Regions from separate parts of the Burkholderia sp. PU8-34 genome, predicted to be linked through region 3. Evidence: predicted binding sites of a transcription regulator. Region 3 holds the regulator's gene; each other region holds the start of a gene.
What was found. Region 3 encodes FliA, which starts transcription of late flagellar genes. Its sites were predicted from a motif close to CTAAAGTTTNNNNNNNNNNNGCCGNTA; they were not measured.

Region 1 (3,269 bases), on a different contig from region 3:
TGTGCGTCTCTCCGTGTGCAGCGCTGACCCGCTCTTTCGCCGCACGGCGGCCAAAGAGGCTTTTTTCCATGACAAGCATGGTAGGCGGCGCACGCAACCGGCAATCGGGCGAATAACGCGGCAAAGCCCCCCTCTATTCATCGTTTGCGCGGCGGTCCGGCTCCCTAGAATGCAAAGCGGATCAACGGGTCGAGGATATGGCGATGGCTCCCAGCGGATTTCGCAGCGACGACGGACGGCGGCCGCGCGCGCGGCGCGCGTTCGCGCTCGCCGTGGCGCTGTGGACGGCGCTGTGGACAGTCCCGGCGGCGGCGCAGGCCGCGGACGACGGGATGATCGTGATTCCGGGACGCGGCGAGACCGCCGAATCCGCGCTCGCGAATGCGAATGCGGCAAGCAGCGGCCGCCGGCTTTCCGGAAACGTGAATGCGGGCGCGATGCCGGCAGCCGCCGATCCGGGCCGGATCGTGACGGTTGTCGCGGGTACGCCCGGCGAGATCGTGCAGGACACCGCCCGCACAGCGCCCCGACCGGCGTTCGCGCCGCGCCCGGCGGCGGCGCGCGCGAGCGCGACGGCGGCAGCGGCAGCGATGCGCACGCCGGCTGCGCCCCCCGCTTCGGTTACGGCGATGCGCACACCAGCTGCACCGCCCGCTTCCGCTACGGCGATGCGCACACCGGCTACGCCGCCCGCTTCCGCCTCTGCTACGGCGACGGTCGCACCCGCACCGGCCGTGCCGCCCGGCCAGCAGGATCCCGACACGATCCGCCGCGCCGCGCTCGCCTTTCTCCAGCAGCAGATCGCCGGCCTCCCCGGCAAGACGACGGCGACCGTCGCGGCCGCGTTTCCGCGCGGGCTCGCCGCCTGCACGACGCTCGAGCCGTTCCTGCCGACCGGCGCGCGCCTGTGGGGCCGCACGACGGTCGGCGTGCGCTGCGCGGGCGAGCGGCCGTGGACGGTCTACCTGCAGGCAAAGGTTGCCGTGCAGGCCACCTATTACGTCGCCGCGCGGCAGATCGCGCCCGGCGAGGCGCTGACCGCGGCCGACCTCGTCGCGCGCGACGGCGACCTGACCGTGCTGCCGCTTGCCGTGATCACCGATCCGTCGCAGGCGATCGGCTCGACCGCGCTCGCGCGCGTCGCCGCCGGGCTGCCGCTGCGACAGGACATGCTGAAGAGCGCGGCGTCGGTGTCGGCCGGCCAGACCGTGCGGGTCGTCGCGGCCGGGCCCGGATTCACGATTTCGGCCGAGGGCAGCGCGCTCGCGAACGCGGCGCCCGGCCAGTCGGTGCGGGTGCGGATGGCGGCGGGACAGATCGTCACCGCGATCGTCAAGGACGCGGGTACGGTGGAGATTCCGCTTTAGGGTCCGCTCCCGCCGAGCATCGGGGAGCGCAGTTGTAAGAATGCAAAGGATTGTTTATTTGGAGGAATCGCCCGAAACACGGTGCTAAAGTTTGGCCCCGCCATGCCGTTATCTGGGTCAAACCGTACAGGAACACCATCGTGAAGATCGATTCCACGCCCACCCCGAACACCCGCGCCCCGGCCACCGGCACCGGCGCGGCCCGCCCGCAGCAAGGCGCACCCGCGGCGTCCGGCGAGCAGTCGGCGCCCGCAGGCGCGACCGGCGGCGACGCGACCGTGAACCTGTCGGGGCTGTCCGGACAATTGCGCACGATGTCGGCGTCCGGCAATGCGGACATCAACACGGGCCTCGTCCAGTCGATCAAGGACGCGCTGAACAACGGCACGCTGACGATCGATCCGGGCAAGATCGCCGACGGCGTGCTGAATACCGCCCGCGAGCTGCTGCAGCAGCAGCGCCCGCAGGGCAGCTGAGCCGGCCCGACAGGCCGGCGCCCCCTGGTTTTTTGCCGGCGCGCGAATTGCCGCGCGCTGGCGTGACGAGCGAGACGCGATGAGAGACGAGCTGCTGGCCACGGTCAACGACGAACATGCGACGGTCGAAGCGTTCGCGTCCCTGCTCGCCTACGAAGAGAAGGCGCTGACGACGCCCGAGCCGCTCGCGATGCTGCCGAACATCATCGAAAAGAAGAGCGCGCTGCTCGACCGGCTCGCGCGGCTCGAACGCGCGCGGGACACGCAGCTGTCGGCGCTCGGCTTCCCCGGCGGCAAGAAAGGGATGGACCAGGCCGCCGAACGCGACGCGCGCCTCGCCGGCCGCTGGCGGCTGCTGCAGCAATCCGCCGAGCGTGCGCGCCAGGCCAATGCGACCAACGGGATGCTGATCCGCATCCGGATGGACTACAACGAGCGCGCGCTCGCGGTGCTGCGCTCGGCGCCCGCGCCGACCGGCGTCTACGGACCGGATGGACGGGTGGCGGCGTTGATGCGCTGACGAAGCGCTGACGAAGCGCTGACGAAGCGCTGACGAAGCACTGACACCGGCTGCGGTCAACGGCCCGCGTCAGGGCCACCCCGTCACACCCCGGCTCACCACACATTCCGCTTCGACAGGCCGGCGCCCAGTCCGGCACACGCGTCCCGCCGATACGCGGCAGCGCAGCCGCGCCGCCTGATGCGGCAACAACAGACCGGACGGCATCGATGATCGGCGGGCGGCAGGCACCGCCCGCCTCTGCGTCGTCGCCGGCGCTTACAGCAGCGGACACGGCGTCACCTGCGTGCCCCGCTCGACGCACAGCCGCTCGTAGTCGCGCAGGTAATCGCGTTCGTCGTCGGTCAACAGGTCGAGGTCGATCAGATCCCAGTCGTAGCCGACCGCGACGATGTTCTCGAACGTCATCTTGTCCGGCTCGTGCTCGCTCGGATGGATGATCACGATGTTCTCGATCCGCACGCCGCCCTTGCCCGGCACGTAGATGCCCGGCTCGACCGAGATCACCGCGTTCGGCACCAGGCCGTACTTCGACCCCGGCGCGAACCGCACCCCGCCTTCGTGCACGTGAATCCCGACGCCGTGCCCGGTGCCGTGGCCGAAATCGTAGCCGTGGTCGCGGCAGACCTGCCGCACGGCCGCATCGACGTCGCCGCCCGACGCGTCTTTCGGGAACGGCGTGACGAGCCCCTTGATGCACGCCTTCAGCGCGACCGTGTAGATCTCCCGCTGCCAAGGCTGCGCCACCGTATCCGGGCGGGTTCGGCGCAACACGACGCGCGTGCAGTCCGTCGCAAAGCCGCCTTCGTAGTACGCGCCGCTGTCGAGCAGCACGAGCTCGCCTTCCGTCAGCTCGACGTCGGCGCTCGCCGCCGTGTAATGCGCGGACGCGCTATTGGCGCCGTT
Region 2 (3,269 bases), on a different contig from region 3:
CGCACCGGCTGATGGAAGCCGGCAGCGAACGCGCGAGCGCGTCGTACGAATACGGAGGGGTGTCGGACACCTCTGCCGGCGCCGGCGTATCGCGCCCATACGATCCGCTCGCGGCCGAAATGGCGATGCTCGACGCGTTCTCGACGCTGATCGTCCGTCATGCCGACACCCATCCGCGGCCGGCACCGCTCGCGGAGGATGAACCGCGCGTCGAGGCGATGCGCGAGCAGCTCGCCGCCGACCTGACGCGCGCGATGACGCTCGACGAGGTCGCGCGCGCGGCCGGCCTGTCGCCGTTCCACGCCGCACGCCTGTTCACGCGCACGACCGGCATGCCGCCGCATGCGTGGCGCAACCAGCTACGCCTGCAGCGCGCGCTCGCGCCGCTGCGCGCGGGCGTCGCCGTCGCCGACGTCGCGGCGGACAGCGGCTTCGTCGACCAGAGCCATTTCACCCGGCATTTCAAACGGATGTTCGGCGTGCCGCCGGGACGCTGGCAGACGCGCTGACGCGCTGACGCGCCGGCCGCGTGCCGCCGCCGCGGCCGCCCGGCACGTGCGTGCGCATCGGCCCGAAGTCCGGGCATGGCAGGCGGGAAGGCGCAGGAAAAGACAAAAAGGCGGCCGGAACGCCCGTCGCCCGGATCGCGAATCGGGGGTCGCGCAGCACGCCGCACACGGCAGCGCAAGAACGTACAAGTCGGCAGCGTGCCGCCCCGCTATCCTCCAGAAGATGGAGGCACCATCTTGAATCACACCCCTGCTTCATCCCCCCGCCGTCCACTGAACGAGTGGCTCGACGGCGCGCGCGACACGATCCCGATGATGGTCGGCGCGGCGCCGTTCGGCGTGATCTACGGCACGCTCGTCAGCGGCGGCCCGCTCGCCGGCTGGCACGGCGCACTGATGTCGCTGACCGTGTTCGCGGGCTCCGCGCAGTTCATCGCGCTGGGGCTCATCGCGGGCGGCGCGGGCTTCGCGATCGTGCTCGCGACGACGCTGATCGTCAACCTGCGCCACCTGCTGTACAGCGCGACGCTCGCGCCCTATGTCGCGCACCTGCCGCTGCGCTGGCGCGCGACGCTCGGCGCATTGATGACCGACGAAGTGTTCGCGGTCGCGTACGCGCACTATCGGCACTTCCCGCCGGGCGCGATCGGCCCGCACTACTTCCTCGGCTCGGGAATCGCGATGTACGTGAACTGGCAGATCTGGACGATCGCCGGGTTGTGGTTCGGCGCCGCGTTCCCGGGGCTCCAGTCGCTCGGCCTCGATTTCGCGATGGCGGCGACCTTCATCGCGATCGTGGTGCCCCAGCTCGGCACGCTGCGCTTCTTCGCGGCGGCCGCCACCGCCGGCACGCTGGCCTATTACTGGCAGGGCTGGCCGTACAAGCTCGGCCTGCTCGGCGCGGTGGCAGCCGGGGTCGTCGTCGGCGTCGCGCTCACGCTGCTGCACGACCGCGCGCGCGCCGGCTCGCGCACGGAGGCCGCATCGTGAACTACGCGCTGCTGATCCTCGGAATGGCCGTCATCACGTATGCGATCCGCTCGACGCTGTTCCTGTTCGGCGAACGGCTGACATTCCCGCCGCTCGTGCGTACCGCGCTTGGCTTCGTGCCTGTCACCGTGCTGACCGCGATCATCGTGCCGATGACCGTGTCGCCGCATGGCGGGACGGCGGAGCTCACGTGGCGCAATCCGCAGCTCGTCGGCGCGCTCGCCGCCGTGCTGGTGTCGGCGGCGACGCGCCGGCCGCTCGTGACGATCGCCGCCGGGCTCGCCGTGTTCTTCTTCTGGCAGGGCGTCGTGCTGCCGCACGGCTGGCTGCCGGGCTGAGCGACGCGCTCGCCGGCAGCCACGGCGGCAGCCCCGCCGCCGACACGCGCATCCGGCGGGCCGCCTCGTCCGGATGCCGCCTGCCTCCCCCACTGGCCGCCCACCGCGCGGCGCGCGCTTTGGCGCGGCCCGCTCAAGTTTTCCGCCCGTGTGCCGATAAACGGTTGAAGACCCGCCATCGGCCCCGGCGCAGATCGGTCCGTCGACGCTCCGCCCGTACCGGCGCGCGCCGTCGGCTCCGGCACGCGCGGGCCGCCATCGAGACGATTCATGGGCCAGATCACCCTTTCCCTCAAGGACGACACGCTCGCGTCCCTGCGCAAGGACTACGACGCGTTCGTGCGCGTGTCGCTGAAACTCGACCCGCAGTTCGCGACGCCGTCGTTCGAGGATTTCCTGCGCGCAAAACTGCTCGACAACATGGTGCCGCTGACCGAGCACGCGGTGCAGCGGATGCTGGAGGGCGGCCAGTATGCGTGGGCGAAACGCACGCTCGACAAGGAATTCCCGGACGTCGTCGCGATCCTGATGCGGCAGGCCGGCGAATTCGGCTTCGGCTTCGCGTCGCGGTCGGAATGGACGCCCGACGAGCTCGCGAAGTCGTGCCGCGACTGGGCGAAGGCGATTGTCACCGAGGCGCAGGGCGACGCGAGTCTCGTCGACCCGCTCGCCGCGCAGATCAAGAGCGCGGTCCTCGACATCCAGGCGCTCGAGGAACAGATGCAGACGCCTGCGTGGCGGCTTGCCGAATCGCTGCGGCAACGGGTCTACGAAGCGAAGCTCGCGTGCGAGATGAGCGTCGGCAGCACCGCGCGCGACAAGCTCGGCGAGCTGCGCGGGCTGTTGCGGCTCGGGCTCGCGCACGGCTCGTTCCAGAAACAGGAAGCCCAGCAGATCATGGAATACCTGCGTCTGCTGAAGCCGGAGATCTTCGTCGACGAACCGTACGACGTGTTCGCGCGCCTCGCCGCGTGGCTGCGCAGCGTGTTTGCGCCCGTCCAGCCGCGGACCGCGCAAGGCAACGCATCGGAACAGCGCCGGCCGTGACTGCGCGCCGGCCGCAATGAAAAACGGCCCGGTCCGCGCGAAGCGAACCGGGCCGCCGGATGGCCGCCGTCACGACACGCCTTCCGGGGCGGCCGTCGTGCCGGCGGGCGAACGCCGCTTACTGCGCTGCGCCCTGGCCCGAAGCACCGCCCTGCACGCCGACCGACGCGCCGCCCTGGGCGGCTTCGCCGCCTTCGGCCGCTTCGCCGGCCTTCGCCTTCGCGGCGCCGGCATGGCTCTTCGTCGACTTCGCGGCGTGCTTCACGTGCTTCTTCGCCGAGTGGACAGCCGACGATGCGGTGTCCTTGGCCTCGTCGGCCGCCGAGCCGACTGCACCGGTCTCGCCGTCGGCCGCCTTGCCGGCTGCTGCGCCGACACCACCGAC
Region 3 (3,269 bases):
TCTGGCCGCTGCACATGTTCTACAAGAAATTCGGTCTCCAACGATTTGAGCGTTGCTTGGGCGAACGCGCGCAACTCCGGGGAACGGTTCGGTGGCCGATCGGCGACAGCGTCCCGTTTGCCTCGATGAAAGACGAAATTCGCGGCGGCTTCAGAGCGATAGATGCCGGGGATCTGAATGAAGGCGTCAGGTTGCTGGCTCGACATGAACAGCTCAACATTCTCCAGACCGCCATGTACGACGACCCATATTTTGCGGTATTGATGCGGGCCAATCAGTTTGCGTGGGCTCTGAACATTCCAACGGCATCGTCTCGAGAGATCCAGTTGACGCTTGCCAATCAATGTACGGTCAATGGTGGCAATGCGCGGCAAGAAGTGTTCAGCAAGCAGCCGCTGGCAAACCTGGCCAATGCAGATCAGCGAATGGCATTTGTAATGCGCGCCGCGCGTCGATTCGAGGAGCTATTGAGAGATCCGATTCAACGTGTGCTTGTGGAAAACTCCCTGTTTGTTATTGCGCAGGGAGGCCGTTGATGACGATCCGGAAAACTGGATGGTGCTGGCGGATAGCTGGCTCCATGTTCGCGCTCGCCCTTATATGGGAGGGCTTGGCGGCGATTCGGCCCGTCGATGAGGTTGTGCTGACGATTGGAGAACCGTATGAGCAAGTGCGTCAGCAATCCCGCTCGACATTGCCGATTGCGACGCAGGACAATTCGATCAATCTGTATGTCAAGCGGCCTGCAGCTTTGCGGTTTAGCGACACTCAATATGGATTCGTGACGCCCGCTGCGAAGTTTCTCAGTATCTATGCGGATACGCATGGAAAGGTTTGGTCCGTCACCCTTTCGCCCCAGGTTGAAACACTGCCGCTCGATGCGACGATGGCAATCCTTCTCGATTTGCAGAATCAATTGCGTCGCGGAGGCTGGCATCCGATTCTTGTTGCGAGACATCCGCCGATCGCAGATACGCCCGAGACGAGGGCACGCATGCGATCCAACCTCTCGCCTCAAGCGTTCTGGCTGGCGGGTGACAAATATCAGGTGTCGATCGATGTTCGCCGCTTCATTCACGAAAACCGGCCGGAAGACGAGCGCTACCTGATTACGCTGCAACTGACCGGCCCACCTCTGATGGAAGATTGGCAAGACGAATGAGGCGCGGTATTTGATGCAGACGCTGCGTAGCGGACAAACCCGTTGGGTAGCGCAGAAGCTGCGCACCCCGCGCCGACCGCCCACTCAGTTCTCCGCGCCGACCCACGCCTGCTCGCGCAGCCGCGCGCGCAATCGCGCGACCGCCTGGCTGTGCAGCTGGCACACGCGCGATTCGCTGACCTCGAGCACCGCACCGATTTCGCGCAGATTCAGACCCCGTTCGTAGTACAGCGACATCAGCAGCTTCTCGCGCTCCGGCAGCCGCTCGATCGCTTCGACGAGCGCCTCGCGCAGGTGCTCGTCGAGCAGCGCCGACAGCGGATCGGCGTGGTCGACGCGATAACGGTCGAGGAACGGCTCGTCGTCCGCCGCGCGGTCGAAATCCTCGTAGTAGATGAGCTGGCTGCCGTGCAGGTCCTGCAGCATGCCCTGGTATTCGTCGAGCGGCATGTTCAGGTGCTGCGCGATCTCCGCCTCGCTCGCCGCGCGGCCGAGGTGCTGCTCGACCTGGTGCACCGCCTGCTCGACCTCGCGCGACGTCTTCCTCAGGCTGCGCGGCAGCCAGTCGTTGCTGCGCAGCTCGTCGAGCATCGCGCCGCGGATGCGCTGCGTCGCATAGGTCTCGAACTGCGCGCCCTGGTCTTCCTTGTAGCGGCCGGCCGCGTCCATCAGGCCGATCATCCCGGCCTGGATCAGGTCGTCGAGGTCGACGCTCGCCGGCATCTTCGCGACGAGCTGCAGGCCAAGGCGGCGCACGAGCGGCGCGTATTGCGCGAGCACGTCGGCCTGCGAAATCTTTCCTTGAGCGTTGTACATCATGGCTCTCTCCTTCCTGTGACGCTCACGCGGCGTGTGCCGCCCCCGCCGCGAACGACGGGCTGCCCGCAAGGGTCCGCCGCGCGCCCGGCCTCGGGCGCAGCGGCCAGTACAGCAGGTCGGCGGCAATCTGCCGGTAGTCGCGTGCGGCGGGTGACGTCGGGAACGCGTCGACTGCCGTGCGCACGAGCTCGCGCGCGTGCTCGACGAGCGGATCGGCGCTCACGCAGCCGGCGTCGGCGATCGACACCGCCAGGTAGCGGCGCGCGACGCCCGCGAGGTTGTCGTACGCGATCCGCGCATCGGCATGGCTGCCGACGTGGTTGGTCAGCACGCGGAACTGCGCGATCGCATGCGCGAAATGCAGCCGCTTCATGCACGCGTATGCCTCGGTGATGGCCTGCGCGGCGACCCGCGTGACGATCAGCACGTCATGCGCTTCGCGCGCGAGCGCCGAGAAGCTGCCGTCTGCGCCGAGCTGCGCATCGACGAGCACGATGTCGGCCGGCCCGTCGATGAAATCGCTCAGCTGCGCGTCGCTGTAGCCGGCGCGCGCGAGCCGCGCTGCCGCGCACACGGCGAAGCCGCCGGTGACCCGTGTGCGCGCGCCGTCGCGCAGCCATGCGCCGGCGAGCGTCGCGGCGGCCGAGTGCACGTCGGCGCGCTCGTCAACGACGAGCACGTCCTTGCCGAGCGCCGTGAGCGCGGCGGCGAGGTTCGCGACGGTCGACGTGCAGCCGACGCCCACCGGACCGCCCGTCACCGCGACGATTCTCGACGCACGCCCGGCCAGCAGGCGGCGCAATCCTTCAGCCTGGTCGATCATGCATTTATCCAAAGCGCACCTCGTGCAGCTCGGCGGTGGAACGTGCGGTCAACGCGGAAAGCAGCGTGGGCATGTCCTCGTCTTGCGGCACGAAGGGCGAGCCGTCACGCGGCACACAGAACGCACTCTTCAACAGGAATTTCTTCGTCGCGACGTACAGGTTCTCCGGCACCTTCTGGCCGGTCGACACGTAGTGGACGGGCAGCTTGTAGCGGATCACCGTGTCGAGCACGCCGCCGAGATGGGTCGCCTCGTCGAGCTTCGTGAGCACGCAGCCGGCGAGGTCCGGATGGTCGCCCGCGCTGCGGTACGCCTGCACGACCTCGTTCAGCGTGTCGCCGTGGCTCGTCGCGTTGAGCAGCAGCAGGCGCTGCACCGGCGTGTTCGCGCCGTGCAGCATCGCGATCTGGTCGGACAGCGCGCGATCGCGCTGGCTCATGCCGATCGTGTCGATCAGCACGATGT

Region 1: flgM (flagellar biosynthesis anti-sigma factor FlgM) is a predicted target of FliA. The motif match lies at 1,452-1,478, and genes of this name have one in related genera.
Region 2: ACV22Z_RS04880 (DUF4088 family protein) is a predicted target of FliA. The motif match lies at 1,970-1,996, and genes of this name have one in related genera.

What each region holds. Positions count from the first base shown of each region.
Region 1 is NZ_JBSAXC010000012.1:171,194-174,462, reverse strand. It holds gene flgA (flagellar basal body P-ring formation chaperone FlgA) at 204-1,367, shown strand; gene flgM (flagellar biosynthesis anti-sigma factor FlgM) at 1,508-1,843, shown strand; gene ACV22Z_RS25645 (flagella synthesis protein FlgN) at 1,923-2,363, shown strand; gene ACV22Z_RS25640 (M24 family metallopeptidase) at 2,622-3,269, opposite strand, start outside.
Region 2 is NZ_JBSAXC010000002.1:35,494-38,762, reverse strand. It holds gene ACV22Z_RS04895 (AraC family transcriptional regulator) at 1-509, shown strand, start outside; gene ACV22Z_RS04890 (AzlC family ABC transporter permease) at 747-1,499, shown strand; gene ACV22Z_RS04885 (AzlD domain-containing protein) at 1,496-1,837, shown strand; gene ACV22Z_RS04880 (DUF4088 family protein) at 2,108-2,884, shown strand; gene ACV22Z_RS04875 (hypothetical protein) at 3,003-3,269, opposite strand, start outside.
Region 3 is NZ_JBSAXC010000020.1:56,888-60,156, forward strand. It holds gene ACV22Z_RS31190 (DUF2515 family protein) at 1-536, shown strand, start outside; gene ACV22Z_RS31195 (flagellar biosynthesis sigma factor) at 581-1,162, shown strand; gene ACV22Z_RS31200 (RNA polymerase sigma factor FliA) at 1,247-1,981, opposite strand; gene ACV22Z_RS31205 (MinD/ParA family ATP-binding protein) at 2,004-2,816, opposite strand; gene flhF (flagellar biosynthesis protein FlhF) at 2,809-3,269, opposite strand, start outside.